One region of the Microbacterium sp. AG157 genome, then DNA from elsewhere that is predicted to be linked to it. Evidence: predicted binding sites of a transcription regulator. Region 1 holds the regulator's gene; each other region holds the start of a gene.

Region 1 (4,437 bases):
GATGAGCTCGGCGAGGAGAGCGGGATCACCCGCGGCGAGCTCGACCACGTTGCGGTACCGCTGCGTCTTGGGGATGACGAGCAGGTGCACGGGCGCCTGAGGCGCGATGTCGCGGATCGCGAAGACGTTCTCGGTCTCGGCGACGATCTCGGCGGGGATCTCGCCCTGCAGGATGCGCGTGAAGATCGACGGTTCGCTCATGGCATCCAGTCTAGTGACGGCCTCCGACACCGGGGCTGGGCCGTTCGTGACGCGCTGACCGGTGCGGCGCCGACGGGGCGCGCCCCCATCGGCGCCGTCCGCCCCGGGTCGCCGAGAGGAGCGGTGCCGATCCACGGGGAGCAAGCTCGGGTGGAGCTCACCAACGACCGTGCGCCGCCGACAGCACCGAGATCGCCGCAGCCCCCGCGGTGGAGGTCCGCAGCACCGTGTCGCCGAGGCGCACGATCCGCGCGCCCGCGCCCTCGAGGGCCGTGAGCTCCTCGGGCGCGATCCCGCCCTCGGGGCCTACGACGAGCACCACGTCGCGACCGTCCGACGCCTCCGCGGCGACCTCGGTGAGACGAGCGGATGCCGACGGCTCCAGCACCAAGATCTGGGCCGCGCCGGCGAGGCGGACGAGGTCGGCCGTTCGCGCGACTCCCTCGACCTCGGGAATCCACGCGCGGTGGGCCTGCTTCGCCGCTTCGCGGACGATCGTGCGCCAGCGGGCGAGACCCTTCTCGGCTTTCGCGTCCCAGCGCGAGACGCTTCGCGACGCCTGCCACGGCACGATCGCGTCGACACCGAGCTCCGTCGCCGCCTGGACGGCGAGTTCGTCGCGGTCGCCCTTTGCGAGGGCCTGCACGAGCACGAAGCGCGGGGAGGGCGCGGGGACCTCGTCGCGTCCGGTGACGCGCACGTCGACCTGTTTCGGGGTCGCCGCGGTCACGATGCCCGACAGCCACACCCCGCGCCCGTCGCCGAGCGTCACCGCCTCGTCGACGCGCACGCGCCGGACGGCCGAGGCGTGGTGCGCCTCGGCACCAGTGAGTTCGACGGTGTCGCCCGGGCGGGCGGAACCGGCGTCGTCGCAGACGAAGTGCAGCGCCACGGTCAGTGCCGGAAGCGGTCGCGGAACTTGCTGAACATTCCCTGCTGGTGCTCGGCCAGACGGGGCTTCGGCGCCTTGGTGCGCTTGGCGAACTCCTCGATGAGGGCGCGCTCCTTGTGGTCGAGGCGCGTCGGGGTCACCACGTGCACGCCGACGCGGAGGTCGCCGCGCTGGCTCCCACGCAACGGCGTGATGCCGCGGCCCTTGATCGTCAGGACGTCGCCCGATTGCACGCCCGGGCGCACTTCGAGGTCGACGCTGCCGTCGAGGGACTGGATCGAGGTGTTCGTACCGAGGATGGCATCCGGCATCGACACCTCGAGGGTTGCGACGAGGTCATCGCCCTCACGGCTGAAGGACTCGTGGGTCTCGACGGTGATCTCGAGGTAGAGGTCGCCGTTGGGACCGCCCGCGGGCCCGACCTCGCCGGAGCCGGGGAGTTGCAGGCGCAGGCCGGACTCGACGCCGGCGGGGATGTCGACCGACACGGTGCGGCGGGCGCGGACGCGTCCCTGACCCTGACAGGTGCCGCAGGGGTACGGGATGGTCGTGCCGTGGCCCTGGCAGACGCTGCAGGGGGCACTGGTGACCACGTTGCCGAGCAGGCTGCGCACGGTGCGCTGCACGTGGCCGGAGCCGTGGCAGATGTCGCAGGTGACCTCGCTGGTACCGGGCTGCGTGCAGGCGCCCTGACACGTCTCGCACAGCACCGCGGTGTCGACCTCGAGGTCGCGATGGGTGCCGAAGACGACGTCGCCGAGGTCGAGCGTGACGCGCACGAGGGCGTCTTGTCCGCGCTCGCGGCGCGAACGCGGTCGAGGTCCGCGGCCGCCTCCCCCCTGGCCTCCGCCGCCGAAGAACGTCTCGAAGATGTCGCTGAAACCACCGAAGCCGGCCGCGCCCCCACCACCGAAGGGGCTCTGGTCGCCGCCCATGTCGTACCGACGGCGCTGCTCGGGGTCGCTCAACACGTCGTAAGCGTGGGTGACGAGCTTGAAGCGCTCGGACGCGTCTTCTCCCGGGTTGACATCGGGGTGGAGCTGACGCGCCAGACGGCGGTACGCCTTCTTGATGTCTTCGGGGCTGGCATCGCGTTCGACGCCCAGGACCTCGTAGTGGTCAGCCACAATCGCCTTCCTGTCCGCTTGCGCGGGGTCGTTCTCGGGTGGGGTGCTCGGAGCGCTCGTCGTCAGCGAGACGCGTCGTCGTCTTCGAGCATCCGGGTCAGATAGTGCGCGACGGCACGAACCGCCGCGAGGTTGGAGGAGTAGTCCATGCGGGTGGGACCGAGCAGGCCCACGCGTGCGCCGCCGGTGGAGCCGTCGTACCGGCTGGCGAGCACCGAGGCCTCGACCAGGCCGAAGGGCTCGTTCTCGCGGCCGATGCTGGCCGACAGGCCCTTCTCGTCGGCGACCATCTCGCTCATGAGACGCAGGAGCGTCACCTGCTCCTCGATGGCCTCGAGCAGCGGGTAGATGCTGCCGCGAAAGTCGGACTCACGCTTGGCGAGCGTCGCGGCACCGGCCAGCACCAGGCGGTCCTGGCGGAACTCCTCGAGCTCTTCCCCGACCACGTGCAGCACCGCATCGGCGATCGCGTCGAGCGCGACCCCGGGGCGCGGTCCGTCAGCCAGAGCCGCTTGCACCCGATGCGAGCTGTCGGCGACGCTTCGCCCGACGAGCACCGCCCCCACTCGGGCGCGCAGCTGGATGATGTCCGCCTCGGTCGGCTCCGTGGGCACGAGAGCGATCCGTTGCGACACCCGGCCGGTATCGGTGACGAGGATGACCAGCAGGCGCGGTCCGCCGAGCGCGACGAGCTCGACGTGGGTCACGTTTGCGCGGGCGAACGAGGGATACTGCACGATCGCGACCTGGCCGGTCAGTTGTGTGAGCGCTCGGACGGTGCGCGCCAGCAGGTCGTCGAGGTCGCCCGCCTCGTCGAGGAAAGACGTGATCGCGCTGCGCTGCGCACCCGAGAGCGGGCGGAGTTCCGCGAGGTGATCGACGAAGACGCGGTAGCCCTTGTCGGTCGGGACGCGCCCCGACGACGTGTGCGGCGCGACGATGAGGTCCTCGTCTTCGAGCAGCGCCATGTCGTTGCGGATCGTGGCCGCCGACACTCCGAACGCGTGACGGTCGACGATCGCCTTGCTTCCGACGGGCTCCCGCGTGTCGACGTAGTCCTGGACGATCGCGCGGAGCACCTGAAGGCCTCGTTCCGACACCATGAGCTGCTCCTCCCGTCTGGCACTCGCATCTGTGGAGTGCCAATTCTACGGGATCGGTCCGACCCGGTGCCGGGGGCTCGCGGATCAGGCCGTCAGAGACCGCACCACGGCATCCGCCAAGAGGCGCCCGCGCAGGGTCAGCACGATGCGTCCCCGCACGGCATCGCGTCCCTCGATCAGACCGTCCGCGATGAGGGATGCCACGGCCTTGCGGCCCTCGCCGAGGATCTCCGACACCGCGAGGCCGTCGCGGATGCGGCTGCGCAGCAGCACCGACTCGAGCCGGCGCGCGGTCTCATCGGGGCGTTCCCGCGCGGCGGCCGGGGACTCGAGCGCGGCCAGGCGCTGAGCGTACGCGGCCGGGTGCTTCACGTTCCACCAGCGGAGCCCGCCGACGTGGCTGTGAGCTCCCGGCCCGAAGCCCCACCAGTCGGTGCCGCGCCAGTAGGCGAGGTTGTGGCGAGAGCGGTGCGAAACGCCTCGGGACCAGTTCGACACCTCGTACCAGTCGAAGCCGGCGGCGCCGAGCAGCTCGTCGGCAAGCTCGTACATGTCGGCCTGGAGGTCGTCGGACGGCTCTGCGACCGCACCCGAGCGGATCTGACGCGCGAGCTTCGTGCCGTCTTCGACGATCAGCGCGTAGGCCGAGATGTGGTCGGGTTCGAGCGCGATGGCCGCCTCGAGGGAGGCCCGCCAGTCGTCGAGCGACTCCCCCGGCGCGCCGTAGATGAGATCGACCGACACGTCGAGGCCCGCCCGGCGGGCCGCTGCCACGGCGGTGGCGACGTTCAGGGGGTCGTGAGTGCGGTCGAGGACCGCGAGCACGTGCGGTCGCGCCGACTGCATGCCGATCGACAGCCGCGTGACGCCCGCGTCGGCGAGGGTGCGCGCCACGGTGTCGTCGACGGTGTCGGGGTTGGCTTCGACCGAGACCTCGGCACCCTCGGCGATCCCGAACTCGTCCCGCACCGCTTCGAGCATCCGCGCGAGATCACCGGGCGGAAGAAGCGTCGGTGTGCCTCCTCCGAAGAAGACGGTGGATGCCGCGCGGCGGCCGCCCGCGGCATCCATCACTCCCCCCGCCAGGCGCACCTCGGCGGCGAGCGTGTCGGCG
Region 2 (4,437 bases), on a different contig from region 1:
CGTGTTCATGAAGGACCCCTCGACGATCGTCGGTCCCTTCGACGACGTGCTCATCCCGCGCACGTCGACGAAGACGGACTGGGAGATCGAGCTCGGTGTCGTGATCGGCACCACCGCGCGCTATCTCTCCTCCCCCGACGACGCTCTCGCGTACGTGGCCGGGTACGTCGTCTCGCACGATGTATCGGAGCGGGAGTTCCAGCTCGAGCGCGGCGGGCAGTGGGACAAGGGCAAGAGCTGCGAGACGTTCAACCCGCTCGGGCCCGACCTGGTGCCGGCGACCGACGTCGCCGACCCGCAAGCACTGGGCCTCCGGCTGTGGGTGAACGGCGTCGAGCGGCAGAACGGCTCGACGGCGTCGCAGATCTTCTCCGTCGCGCACGTCGTCTGGTACCTCTCGCAGTTCATGGTGCTGCGTCCCGGCGACCTGGTGAACACGGGAACGCCCGCGGGGGTCGCCCTCGGGATGCCCGACACGCCGTACCTTCGCGCCGGCGACGTCGTGGAGCTCGAGATCGACGGCCTCGGCCGCGCTCGTCAGACGATGGTGCAGGCATGAGCACCGAGGAGTTCCGCGGGCTGGCCGTGGTCGTCACCGGCGGAGCATCGGGCATCGGGCTCGCGACCGCGACGGCCTTCGCCGCCCGCGGGGCGCACGTCGCCGTTCTCGATCTCGTCACCGACGGTCTCGACGACGATCTGGCCGGCTTCCACGCCGACGTGACCGACCGGCAGTCGGTGGATGCCGCGATGGCGGCCGTCGCAGAAAGATTCGGCGGGGTCGACGTCTTGGTGAACAGCGCCGGGGTGAGCTGCGTCGGAACCGTCGAGGAGGCGACCGAGGCCGACTGGGACCGCGTGCTCGACATCAACGTGCGCGGCACGGCCCGTGCCTGCGCCGCAGCGCTGCCGTACCTCACGCACTCGGAGCACGCGTCGATCGTCAACGTGTGCTCGATCGGGGCCATGAACGGTCTGCCCCGGCGCGCCGTCTACAACGCCTCGAAGGGTGCGATCCTCTCGCTCACCTACGCGATGGCCACCGACCATGTGCGCGAGGGCGTGCGGGTGAATTGCGTGAGCCCCGGCACCGTCTCGACGCCCTTCGTCGAGCGGATGCTGCAAGACTTCCCCGACCCCGTGGCCGAGCGCGCCGCTCTCGACGCCCGCCAGGCGACGGGGCGGATGGTCACGCCCGCCGAAGTCGCCGGCGCGATCATGTATCTCGCGAGTCCGAGCGCGGGCTCGACGACCGGCACCGCGCTCGAGGTCGACGGGGGCGTGACGCATCTGCGGGTGCGGCCGCAGTAGGCGAGCTCAGGCGACGACCAGCTGCGCGGCGAGGAGCAGCGCCGCCAACATGGTCAATCGGAACACCGCCCGCCCGGGCGGCCGCACGAACACCAGCGCCACGGCGCCGACCGCGACCGCTGCGACCGCGGCGAGGAAGACGACGCCGGCGATCGTGGCATCCGTGCCGGCGAACACGGCGACCGCTCCGACGACGATCCCGCACGCGGCGATCACCGTAGACGCCCGCGCTCCCAGACGGTGCGGAAGTCCGCGCACCCCGGTGCGCCGGTCGTCGTCGAGGTCGCGCACGACATTCGTCAGGTGGACGGCGGCTCCGAGGGCCGCCCCCGCGAGAGATGCCCACCACGCGGCGAGCGCGGGCGGCGAGAGACTCAGGGTCGCGAACGAGGGGAAGAACCCGAAGCTCACGACGAAGGGCACGATCGACAGCGGCGTCGATTTGAGACCCGCGTTGTACGCCCAGGCGGATGCGAGCGCGACGGCGTGGGCGGCCACGAGAGCCGGTCCGAGGGGCAGCGACAGGGCGATGGCGAGGATCGCGGATGCCACGGCCACCCCGAGCGCGCGCTCCGGCGTCACCGCTCCCCCGGCGATCGGCTTGTCGGTACGACCGACCGCCGCGTCGCGCGCGCCGTCGATCGCGTCGTTCGAGAGCCCGACGGAGACCTGACCGGCGAAGACGGCGACGACGAGCACCGCCAAGCGCCACGGCTCGACGCCCGCCGCGATGCCGAGGGCCAGCGCGAGGACGGTGACCACGAGGGTCGGGCCCGGGTGGGTGGCACCCCAGAGCGAGCGCACGAGGGGCGGCTCGACCGCGGCATCCGTCACCCCCCGACGCTACCGCGCCGAGGGCGGGATCGGCCGCGCGCCCGAGGTCGGACCGACCGCTGTCGAGATCGCACGCGCGTTCGCCTCTTGGCACTCTGTCCACCCGAGTGCTAATCTCGTCGCAGTTGAGTCGCCTCGGCTCAACTTCAGAACCTCGGGATGCCAGATCCCGGACGATCGAAAAGGAGAACGACCATGGCCACCTACGACCCCTTCCGCGACCTCGACCGCCTCGCGTCGACGCTCCTCGACGCCCGCCGCGGCGGTGGTCCGCGACGGATGCCGATGGACCTCTATCGCGACGGCGACCACTACGTCCTGGCCGCCGACCTGCCCGGCGTCGACCCCGGCTCGGTCGACATCGACGTCGACGGTCAGCTGCTGACGATCCGCGCCGAGCGCACCCTGGGCTCGGGCGAGGGGGTGAAGTGGATCACCCGCGAGCGCGAGACGGCCTCGTTCGTCCGCCAGCTCAATCTCGGCCAGGGCATCGACACCGACGGCATCAGCGCGTCGTACCGCAACGGCGTGCTCTCCGTGACGATTCCGGTCAGCGAGAAGGCGAAGCCGCGCCGCATCGCCGTCTCGACCGACGACGGCGACGGCGTCATCGAGGCGCACGAGAGCACCCCTCAGCCCATCGAGCAGTAGGGCACGAGCCGCGAGCGCGGCCCGGCCGCGCCGCCGCGCTCTGCCTCCGCTTCGGGACCATCGGCGCGGCGCCCGCGGCACCATGCCCCGGGCGCCGCGATCGGGCCCGGGGCATGGCGGAGGGGTCAGAGGTCTTCGGGGGCGAGGTCGCCCTGGCCCTCTTCGCCGAGTTCGACCACGCCCGGGTCCTCTCCCTGCGAGTCGGTCCCGGTGGATTCGGGATGGATGTCCTCGAGCGGGATGTCGCTGTCGTCCGCGGGAATCTCGGCCGGATCGGCACCCGTGGCGGTCGCCGGGTTGATATCGGCCGGGTCCGCCCCCTCGTCGAGGGCGTTCGTGGCGTCCCACTCCGCCTGGGCGGGGTCGAGCGCGGGGTCGGGCTCGATGGACGTGTCGCCGTCGCGAAGGGGCTGCACGGCGGCGATGCCCGCGTCGGCGGCCGGGTTCGTCGCGTCGGGGGTCGGGTCGATCGAAGCGTCGCTCATGAGGGGTCCTTTCGTGGCACGCGCGTCACCGCCGGGAACGGCGGTCTTCTCATCCAACGGGGCGCTCCGCCTCGAGCCCCGGGCCTTGACACGTGCATCCCCGCTTTCGTACGAGCACCGCGAGCGAAGCCGTCTCGGACGCCCCCGGTCGACGAGGGGCCCCCGGTCGTCCACGTGAGGCGTCGTCCGCGGGACCGGTGGTGTCAAGGCACTGGTCGGGCAACGCGCGAGGCCGCACCGTGAGGAAAACGAGAGGATTCCCATGACCGACTCCCCGCGCATCGTCGTGATCGGCGGCGGAAACGCCGGCCTGTCCGTCGCCGGGCGCCTGCACCGGCTGCGCCTCGGCGACATCACCGTCATCGAACCGCGCACGATCCACGTCTTCGCCCCCCTCCAGTCGCACATCGCCGGCGGCACCGCGCGCGCCTCGGAGGCCGCACGGAATCAGGCCGACGTCATCCCTGCGGGAGTGCGATGGCTGCGCGACGAAGTGTTCACCGTGGATGCCGAGGCCCGCCGCGTCCACCTCGTCTCAGGCGGACACCTCGACTACGACCAGCTCGTGGTCAGCGCGGGCATGCGCATGGCGTGGGAGCAGATCCCGGGTCTGCCCGAAGCGATGGCCGCCCCCAGCGGCATTTCGAACTACGACTACGAGCTCGCCGCGAAAGCGTCGCCGGTGCTCCGTAACCTCCGCTCGGGCACGGTCGTCTTCACCCAACCGCCCGAGCCTGCCTCGTGCGGAGCGGCCGCCCAGAAACCGATGTACCTCGCGTGCGACTGGTGGCGGGCGATCGGGGTGCGCGACGACCTCCGCGTGGTGTTCGTGTGCCCGGATCCCGTGCCCTTCGGCATCCCGGCCGTCGACGACGAACTCCGCCGCACACTCGACGCATACGACATCGAGGTGCGTTACAGCCGGGACGTTCGACGAGTGGATGCCGACTCCCGCACGCTCGTGATCGGTCGCGGCGATGCGGAAGAGACGTTGGCGTACGACGTGCTGCACGCTGTGCCTCCGCAGCGAGCACCGGAATGGATCGCGGGCAGCGGCCTTGCGGCATCCGATGATCCGCACGGCTTCGTCGATGTCGATCCCGAGACCCTGCAGCACACCCGCCACCCGGAGGTCTGGGCCATCGGCGATGCCGCC
Region 3 (4,437 bases), on a different contig from region 1:
GGGCACACCTCCCTCTTACTGGTGCGCGACCTGACGAGCGACGTCGAGCTCCTCGGCGAGACGATGGATGACGCCGCGGGCGAGGCCTTCGACAAGGTCGCACGCCTGCTCGCGCTCCCGTACCCCGGCGGTCCTGAGATCGATCGGGCCGCGGCCGAGGGCGACCCCACCGCGATCCGCTTCCCGCGCGGGCTCTCACGGGCGTCCGACATGGCATCCCACCGCTACGACTTCTCGTTCTCGGGCCTGAAGACAGCCGTGGCGCGCTGGGTCGAGCAGCACGAGGCCGCGGGTGAACCGGTCCCGGTCGCCGATGTCGCCGCCTCGTTCCGTGAGGCCGTCGTCGACGTGCTCGTGACCAAGGCCCTCGACGCGTGTGCGCGTCACGGCGTTCCGCGTCTGCTGCTCGGCGGCGGCGTCGTCGCCAACAAGCGTCTGCGCGACGTCGCCCTCGAGCGCGCCGCGGCTGCGGGTGTGGCCGTGCGCATTCCGCCGCTGCGCCTGTGCACCGACAACGGCGCCATGATCGCCGCTCTCGCCGCCGAGCTCATCTCGTCGGGCCGTCGCCCCTCGACCCTCGCCTTCGGGGCGGATTCGACGCTCCCCGTGACCGAGATCCAGGTGGCGGAGGATCCGGATGCCGACATCCCGGTCCCGCGCGCAGGGACGACCCCGTGACCGACGCGCAGCCACCCACCCGGCGCGCGCGCAAGGCGGACGTCGGCCCCGCGGTCGACCTCCCTCCCGTGCCGCCCCTGCCCGACGACGTCCGGACAGCGGGCTCCGAGATGACGGCCCGCGAGATCGACGAGGATGTCGACGGCCGCCTGCCGACCGCCCAGCTCGAAATGGCGGCGTTCGGCGATCACCTGATCCCCTATGCCCCGCCCGTGCCCCCGACGCCGCCGTCCGTCGCGCCGTGGGCGCTCGGCGTGGCGATCATCGCGCTCGCGGCGGCGGTGTTCACCGGCTGGCTGCTTCCCATCGGGGTGATCGGTGCGGTCCTCGCCATCGTCTCGCTCCGGCGGGCGCATGACAGCCGTCGGGCCGCCGTCTGGGCGCTCGCGCTGTCTCTGCTCTCGGTCTCGTTCAGTGCCGGCTGGTTGATCTGGGGCTTCTCGCAGCTCGCCGTCGGGTGACCGGCGTCGTCAGACGCGATCGGCCAGCAGCGCGAGACGCTTCGACCCCACGCGCGTGAGGAGGAGTGTGGCCGAGGCATCGCCGCGCAGAGAGAGCTTCTTGCGCAGCACCGCCGGGTCGACATCGACCCCGCGCTTCTTGATCTCCAACGTCCCGATCCCTCGTGCGCGCAACGCCTGGGCGAGCTTCTTCGGGTCGGCCGGCAGTTGCTCGCGCACGCGGAACGACGAGACGAACGGGCTCGTCAACGCGGCGTCCGAGGTGAGGTAGGCGATGCCGGGTGCGAGCATGCCGGCATCCAGGGCTCGTCCGACCTCGCCGATGAGACGCGCGCGGATGACGGCGCCGTCGGGCTCGTGGACGAATTCGCCGAGCTCGCGTTCGTCGACATCGGGGCTGTCGGACGGCGCGGTGAGCTCCCAGGCGTCGTTCCCGCGCACGACGAGCGCGGCGCGGCGGATCCCCTCGCGGGCGAGGGAGCCGGCCCAGAGCACGAGCTCGATGGTCGAGCCGTCGGCGCTGATCCACTGCGCCTCGACATCGTCGGGGATCTGCGTGCGGTCGAAGCCCGGCCCGAGCTTCACGCCGCCGGGCGTTGTTCTCAGCAGCTCGAAGACCCACTCGAGCGAGGGCGACCACTCGGCCGAAGACACCTGGCGCGTCTCGGCGTGACCCGCCGTGCGTCGCGCGGGGTCGAGCCACACGGCATCCGTCCCGCTCAGGTCCACGTCCTCGGCGCGGGCGTGCTGCACCGTCGCCGCGTCGCCGAAGGGGGCGAGATTGTAGGCCGCGAGGGCCGCGGTCACCTCGTCGGCGTCGACGGCGTGCACCCGGATGCCGAGACCCGCCATCCCGAGGGCGTCCCCGCCGATTCCGCACCCGAGGTCGGCCACGCTGTCGATCCCCGCGGCGCGGAAGCGGCCGGCGTGACGGGCGGCGATGGACAGGCGGGTCGCCTGCTCGAGCCCCGCGCGAGTGAAGAGCATGCGTTCGGCGAAGGGCCCGAACTTCGCGGTCGCGCGCACCCGCAACCGGGCCTGCCCGACGACGGCCGCGACGAGGTCGGGGGAGTGGCCTGCGGCCCGCAGCCGCGAGACCGAGCGAGCGACCTCGTCCGTCGAGTCGAGGGCGCCCACCTCGTCGAGGAGGCGCAGGCCCTCGGGCGTGAGCAGTGCGGTCAGCTCGCTGGTATCCACCGATTCAGCCTAGGCGGGGGTTCTTGCTGGCACTCGCGTTGCGTGAGTGCCAACGCTTCTCTACACTCGAATTAGCACTCTCCCCGCGTGAGTGCTGACAAGTCTTCTGTAACGAGAAAGAAGAGGTAGACCGTGTCGGTTTCCATCAAGCCGCTCGAGGACCGCATCGTCATCAAGCAGGTCGAGGCTGAGCAGACCACCGCGAGTGGTCTCGTCATCCCCGACACTGCCAAGGAGAAGCCGCAGGAGGGCGAGGTCGTCGCTGTCGGCCCCGGCCGCATCGACGACAACGGCAACCGTGTCCCCCTCGACGTCGCCGTCGGCGACCGCGTGCTCTACAGCAAGTACGGCGGCACCGAGGTCAAGTTCGGCGCCGACGAGTACCTCGTGCTCTCGGCTCGCGACGTCCTGGCGGTCGTCGTCCGCTGATCGAGTGAGATCGTTCGAAGGCCCCGGATGCCACGGCATCCGGGGCCTTCGTCGTCCCCGGTGCGGGCACGCCCGATGTGGCACGAAAAGCGCGATGGTCGGCGTCTCGGGACCCGGGCGGAGCCCTAGGCTGGGTCGGTGACCCGTGCTCCTTCCGCTCTGACCGGCGGGAGCACCCGCGGAGCGGTGTACGCCCTCGGTGCGTACCTGCTCTGGGGCGTCCTGCCCCTGTACTTCCTGCAACTCACGCCCACCGGCCCCTTCGAGGTGGTGGCGTGGCGCATCATCCTCGCGTTCGTGTTCTGCCTGCTTCTGTTGACGGTGCTGCGCATGTGGCGGCCGTTCCTGGCGATCGTGCGGCAGCCACGGCTGATGGGGCTCACCGCGCTGGCGGGCGTGCTCATCTACGTCAACTGGCAGACCTATCTGTACGGGGCCCTGACGAACCACGTCATCGAGACGAGCCTCGGCTACTTCATCAATCCGATCGTGACGGTGCTGCTCGGCGTCATCGTGCTCCGCGAGCGGCTGCGCGTCGTACCGTGGATCGCCATCGGCCTCGCCGTCGTCGCGGTCGCCGTCATCGTCATCGGATACGGGGCATTTCCCTGGATCGCCCTGACGCTGGCCTTCTCGTTCGGTTTCTATGGCCTGGTGAAGAAGCAGATCGGACCGGCGGTGGATGCCGTGAGCGGACTCACCCTCGAATCGCTGTGGCTCCTGCCGGTCGCGGCGATCCAGCTGGTGTTCGTCGCGAGTCTCAGCGGCATCACCCTCGGTACAGCGGGAACGCTGCACACCGTGCTGCTGCTGCTCGCGGGAGCCGTCACCGCCGTGCCTCTGCTGTTGTTCGCCTCGGGGGCGCGGCGCGTGCCGTTGACCGTCATCGGCCTGCTGCAGTTCGTGGCGCCCATCATCCAGTTCGGGATCGGCGTCTGGGTTCTGCACGAGCCCATGACCCTCGAGCGATGGATCGGATTCGCGCTCGTGTGGGTGGCGCTCGCGATTCTCAGCATCGACTCCGTCGTCGCTTCCCGGCGTCATCGCCGGGTCCCCGCGGATGTCGTCGAGCCCGTCTGAGTTCTTTCACTTCGTTTCTCGGCCGCAATTGCCGTAGGAAAGTAACGATTAGGTCGCGTAATCGACCGTTAACACATTGCAACATCGCCGCGACAAGTGCGCCATTAGGTTTGTCACAATCCGAGCGGGTTATCCGCGCGGTTCCACCTCACCAAGGAGCACCCATATGAGTGTCCTCTCCCGTTCGCGTGCGGCGAAGATCATCGGCGGCTTCGCCGTGGTCGGCGTCTCCGCGCTCGTCCTCGCCGGTTGTACCGATACCAGCACTCCGTCCGACTCCGGCAACGCCGCCGGTGGAGGCGACTTCCCGATCGACTGCAACGCCGCCGAACCCGCCTCGTACACGCCCGAGTACTCGTCGACCTCGACCGGCCCCGCCAAAGACCTCACCTACAACATCGGTACGGCTCTGCCCGTCACGGGCAACCTTGCCTTCCTCGGCCCGCCCGAGATCGCCGGCACCGAGCTCGCGGCGGCCGACATCAACGCCGCCAACAAGGGCGTCAACATCAACCTCATCCAGGGCGACTCTGGTGACACCGACAACAAGGCCTACGAGACCGAGATCCCGCGCCTGCTGGGAGCCGGTGCA
Region 4 (4,437 bases), on a different contig from region 1:
AGAACAAGGTGCGTCAGGTCGTTGCGAACCTGCTCGGCAACGCGCGTCGGTTCACCGCCGAGGACTCCCCCATCGGCCTGCGCGTCGGTGTCGACGCCGAGACCGACATGGGATGGATCGAGATCATCGACCATGGCGAGGGCGTGCCGGAACAGATCCGCGAGCAGATCTTCCAGCGCTTCTGGCGCGCTGACACCTCGCGCACCCGAGAGACCGGCGGCTCGGGCCTCGGCCTGTCGATCGTGGCATCCATCGTCGACCTGCTGCACGGCACGGTGGATGTACGCGACACCCCCGGGGGTGGAGCGACCTTCCGGGTCTCCCTCCCCCTCGCTGATCGCCGCGACGCGCAGGAACACGCTCTCATCGAGACCCAGCCCCTCGAGCGGCTCCCCGAGAACTACCGGCCCGAGAACGGCGCCTGACGCGTTCCGCCGTCGTCGATGGTGTGCACCGGCCGCACGCTCCCCGCTCGAACGCGCGCCCCGAGTATGTCCCGATGAAATCGGACCGCGTCCCAAAAACGGCTGGCTGACACCACCCCAGGCAGCCAGAAATGGGACACGGCGCACCCTCCCCCTACCAACGAAGAACGCCCCCTCCCGAGGGAGGGGGCGTTCTCAGTCGTCAGCGTGGATCAGAAGTCCATGCCACCGGTCGGGTCGCCCGCGGGAGCGGGGTTCTTCTCCGGCTTGTCGGCGACGACGACCTCGGTCGTGAGGAACAGGCCGGCGATCGACGCAGCGTTCTGCAGAGCCGAGCGGGTCACCTTGGCCGGGTCGATGATGCCCTGTGCGAACAGGTCACCGTACTCGCCGGTCGCAGCGTTCAGCCCGTGGCCCACGGGGAGCTCGGCGACCTTGTTCGCGACGACACCGGGCTCGAGACCGGCGTTGAGCGCGATCTGCTTGAGCGGAGCCTCGATAGCGACGCGGACGATGTTCGCACCGGTCGCCTCGTCGCCCGTGAGCTCGAGGTTGACGAGGGCGTTCTTGCCGGCCTGGATGAGCGCGACGCCACCACCGGCGACGACACCCTCTTCCACGGCGGCCTTGGCGTTGCGCACGGCGTCTTCGATGCGGTGCTTGCGCTCCTTGAGCTCGACCTCGGTCGCGGCTCCGGCCTTGATGACGGCGACGCCACCAGCGAGCTTCGCGAGCCGCTCCTGGAGCTTCTCGCGGTCGTAGTCGCTGTCGGTGTTCTCGATCTCGCGGCGGATCTGGGTCACGCGACCCTCGATCAGCTCGGACTCACCGGCACCCTCGACGATGGTGGTCTCGTCCTTGGTGATGATGACCTTGCGTGCACGGCCGAGGAGGTCGACGGTCGCGTTCTCGAGCTTGAGGCCCACCTCTTCGGTGATGACCTGGCCGCCGGTGAGGATCGCGATGTCCTGCAGCTGCGCCTTGCGACGGTCGCCGAACCCGGGAGCCTTGACGGCGACCGACTTGAAGATGCCGCGGATCTTGTTCAGCACCAGGGTCGCGAGAGCTTCGCCCTCGACGTCTTCGGCGATGATGAGGAGTTCCTTGCCCTCCTGGATCACCTTGTCGACGATCGGCAGAAGGTCCTTGATGTTGGAGATCTTCTGGTTGGCGATCAGGATGTACGGGTCTTCGAAGACCGCTTCCTGACGCTCGGGGTCGGTGACGAAGTAGGGGTTGATGTACCCCTTGTCGAAGCGCATGCCCTCGGTGAGCTCGAGCTCGGTGCCGAAGGTGTTCGACTCCTCGACGGTGACGACGCCCTCCTTGCCCACCTTGTCGATGGCCTCGGCGATGAGCTCGCCGATCGCGGGGTCGGCGGCGGAGATCGACGCGGTCGCGGCGATCTGCTCCTTCGACTCGACCTCCTTGGCGGAGGCGAGAAGCTCGTCGGTGACGGCCTTGACGGCCTTCTCGATGCCCTTCTTGAGCGAGATGGGGTCGGCGCCGGCGGCGACGTTGCGCAGGCCCTCGCGCACGAGCGCCTGGGCGAGGACGGTGGCGGTGGTGGTGCCGTCACCCGCGACGTCGTCGGTCTTCTTCGCGACCTCCTTGACCAGCTCAGCGCCGATCTTCTCGTACGGGTCGTCGAGCTCGATCTCCTTGGCGATCGAGACACCGTCGTTCGTGATCGTGGGTGCGCCCCACTTCTTCTCGAGCACGACGTTGCGACCGCGGGGGCCCAGGGTCACCTTGACGGCGTCGGCGAGAGTGTTGAGGCCGCGCTCGAGACCGCGCCGGGCCTCTTCGTCGAAAGCGATGATCTTTGCCATAAGTGTGTCGTCCCTCCCGGACGGGTGACTTGCAGATTTTGGCACTCGACGAAAGCGAGTGCTAATTCATTCTGGCACTCGCCCCTAGGGAGTGCAAGCCACGCGCCGTCCCGGAAACAGCGAACGCCGTGGCATCCGGAACTCGGATGCCACGGCGTTCGGATCAGCGCTCAGGCCAGTCGCACGGACTCCGCCTGAGGGCCCTTCTGACCGGTGCCGACGGTGAATTCGACGGCCTGCCCCTCCTCGAGGACACGGAAACCCGACATCTCGATGCTCGAGTAGTGGACGAAGACGTCCTGCCCGTCATCGACGGTGATGAAGCCGAAACCCTTCTCGGCGTTGAACCATTTGACAGTGCCCTGCGTCATGCGAATCTCCTGTTGCTGAACGACGAGGTCATCGTAAGCACGAGCGATGCCGCGGAATCGGGGTTCCGGAGCATTGTTGACGCGCGTGCATCCAAGTTGTTACGACGCGGAAACACGCGCCCCTCGCGGTGTCAGGACGAGGGGGAGGAGGAAGGCTGGCCGGCAGCGCGGTCGAGCCCGATCACGACGATCAGGCGCTTGACGTCGCTCTCATCAGCCGGGGTGTTCGGGTCGTCGGTCGGCTGCAGGAAATCGCTCTGCGCGATCTGCGCCCCGCCGATGGTCTGCGCCAGCCCCTCGGCCGCGGCCTCGTCGCTCTCGAGGCGGTAGTAGATCGTGGTGTCGGCGAAGTCGGTGCTGTCGGAGGTGCCCGTCTCGACGTTGTCTCCGCTCCAGCCCGCGGCCACGATCTGGTCACGGACCGAGGCCGCGAGCCCGCTGTCGGAGGTGCCGTTGAGCACGACGACCGAGTACGAGGTGTCGACGACGGCCGGGATGGTCGGTTCGGCCGAGACGGTCGGGCTGGGCGCGGTGTCGGCGCCGAGCGAGATGCGACCCGAGACGACGAGTGTCGCGAAGATGCCGGCGATGATCAACAGCAGAGTGGCGATGGCCGCCCAGAGGAACACGATCCATCCGCGCAGCCGCGGTTTCTCGGCACGGTGAGCGCCGACGCGACCGGATTCGGCCGGGAGGTCGTCGAAGCGATCCCGAGGGAAGGTCGATCTGGCCATTGGACGATGCTATCGGTCGCGTCGAGGCGAGCCTGTCAGCGGACCGCCGCCCGACCGAGGCGAGCGCGGTGCTGGGCCGTCGCGTCGTCGCGGCGACGTCGCAAGCGGCGGACGAGCATGGGGTCGTGGGCGAGAGCCTCGGGGGTGTCGATGAGACGGCCGAGCAATTGGTAGTACCGGGCGGGCGTCAGAGAGAACTCGGCGCGGATCGCCTCTTCCTTCGCTCCCGCGTGACGGCGCCATTCCCCCTCGAAGGCGAGGAAGGCGAGGTCACGGTCCGACAGAGGCACGCCGCCACGCTACTGCGCCGTCGGTCCCGATCCCGGATGCCACGCCACCCACGCCCCGAGCGGGTCGACCTCCGCCCGCACCTCGCCGTCGAGGGCGAGGGCGAAGCCGCCCCGCGCGGGCTCGGGTCGACGCGTCCATCCGTCGTGCAGGCCGGGCGCGTCGAGGGTGATCCACCTGCCCGCCGCCTGGGCTGCCGCGATCACCGCGGTCCGGTGCACGCGCGGCACGTGAGCGAGGACGCCGGGAGTGGTCACGACCAGCGTCGCTCCTGCCGGAGCCCGTGCGGCGAGCGCGGGAAGGGCCTGCGCGCCGTCGCCCGCGACGAGGATCGGCGGATCGGCCGCCACGATGTCGAGTGCCGCCTCGATGCGTTCGAGGCGGCCCTCCTCCCCCGGCCAGACGAGGCCGGTGAGCCACTTACGATCTTCGGAACGCCGGGCGTCGAGGGGACTGAGATCGATCCCCGCACGCCAGACGATCTCCGGCATCCGCAGGTCGGGGTGCCCCTCGAGATCGCTGTCGAGGACGACGGAACTGCGACCGTCGACGGGATCGACCGCGATGACCTCGCCGCCGCGGTGATAGCGGTACGAGTACCGGTCGGGGTACAGGCAGAGCCCCGCGCTCGCCCCTACCTCCAGCAGGGCGATCGGCCCCTCGATCGCCGCCAACGCCGGGAGCAGGGCTGCGCACCGGAGCGGCTCGTTGGTCTGCACGCTGCGTCGGCCGCACTCCTCGACGATCGCGTCGGCGTGAGCCACGACCCATGACGCCCACTCGTCGA

What was found. The regulator HrcA, encoded in region 1, represses chaperone genes, less so after heat shock. The targets are predictions, from matches to a motif close to TTNGCACTCGNNNNNNNCGAGTGCNAA.
Region 2: the regulator HrcA is predicted to act here: its motif matches at 2,233-2,259, upstream of DEU35_RS08065 (Hsp20/alpha crystallin family protein).
Region 3: the regulator HrcA is predicted to act here: its motif matches at 2,363-2,389, upstream of groES (co-chaperone GroES).
Region 4: the regulator HrcA is predicted to act here: its motif matches at 2,296-2,322, upstream of groL (chaperonin GroEL).

What each region holds. Positions count from the first base shown of each region.
Region 1 is NZ_QRDK01000004.1:215,908-220,344, forward strand. It holds gene DEU35_RS13775 (HIT domain-containing protein) at 1-201, opposite strand, end outside; gene DEU35_RS13780 (16S rRNA (uracil(1498)-N(3))-methyltransferase) at 359-1,093, opposite strand; gene dnaJ (molecular chaperone DnaJ) at 1,096-2,220, opposite strand; gene hrcA (heat-inducible transcriptional repressor HrcA) at 2,283-3,323, opposite strand; gene hemW (radical SAM family heme chaperone HemW) at 3,408-4,437, opposite strand, start outside.
Region 2 is NZ_QRDK01000002.1:476,345-480,781, forward strand. It holds gene DEU35_RS08050 (fumarylacetoacetate hydrolase family protein) at 1-559, shown strand, start outside; gene DEU35_RS08055 (SDR family NAD(P)-dependent oxidoreductase) at 556-1,311, shown strand; gene DEU35_RS08060 (UbiA family prenyltransferase) at 1,318-2,145, opposite strand; gene DEU35_RS08065 (Hsp20/alpha crystallin family protein) at 2,341-2,796, shown strand; gene DEU35_RS08070 (sugar ABC transporter ATPase) at 2,922-3,281, opposite strand; gene DEU35_RS08075 (NAD(P)/FAD-dependent oxidoreductase) at 3,544-4,437, shown strand, end outside.
Region 3 is NZ_QRDK01000001.1:766,545-770,981, reverse strand. It holds gene tsaD (tRNA (adenosine(37)-N6)-threonylcarbamoyltransferase complex transferase subunit TsaD) at 1-678, shown strand, start outside; gene DEU35_RS03680 (hypothetical protein) at 675-1,139, shown strand; gene DEU35_RS03675 (class I SAM-dependent methyltransferase) at 1,149-2,336, opposite strand; gene groES (co-chaperone GroES) at 2,469-2,765, shown strand; gene rarD (EamA family transporter RarD) at 2,904-3,845, shown strand; gene DEU35_RS03660 (ABC transporter substrate-binding protein) at 4,012-4,437, shown strand, end outside.
Region 4 is NZ_QRDK01000002.1:232,456-236,892, forward strand. It holds gene DEU35_RS06910 (HAMP domain-containing sensor histidine kinase) at 1-425, shown strand, start outside; gene groL (chaperonin GroEL) at 638-2,257, opposite strand; gene DEU35_RS06920 (cold-shock protein) at 2,428-2,628, opposite strand; gene DEU35_RS06925 (LytR C-terminal domain-containing protein) at 2,760-3,362, opposite strand; gene DEU35_RS06930 (DUF3263 domain-containing protein) at 3,398-3,652, opposite strand; gene DEU35_RS06935 (DUF2332 family protein) at 3,662-4,437, opposite strand, start outside.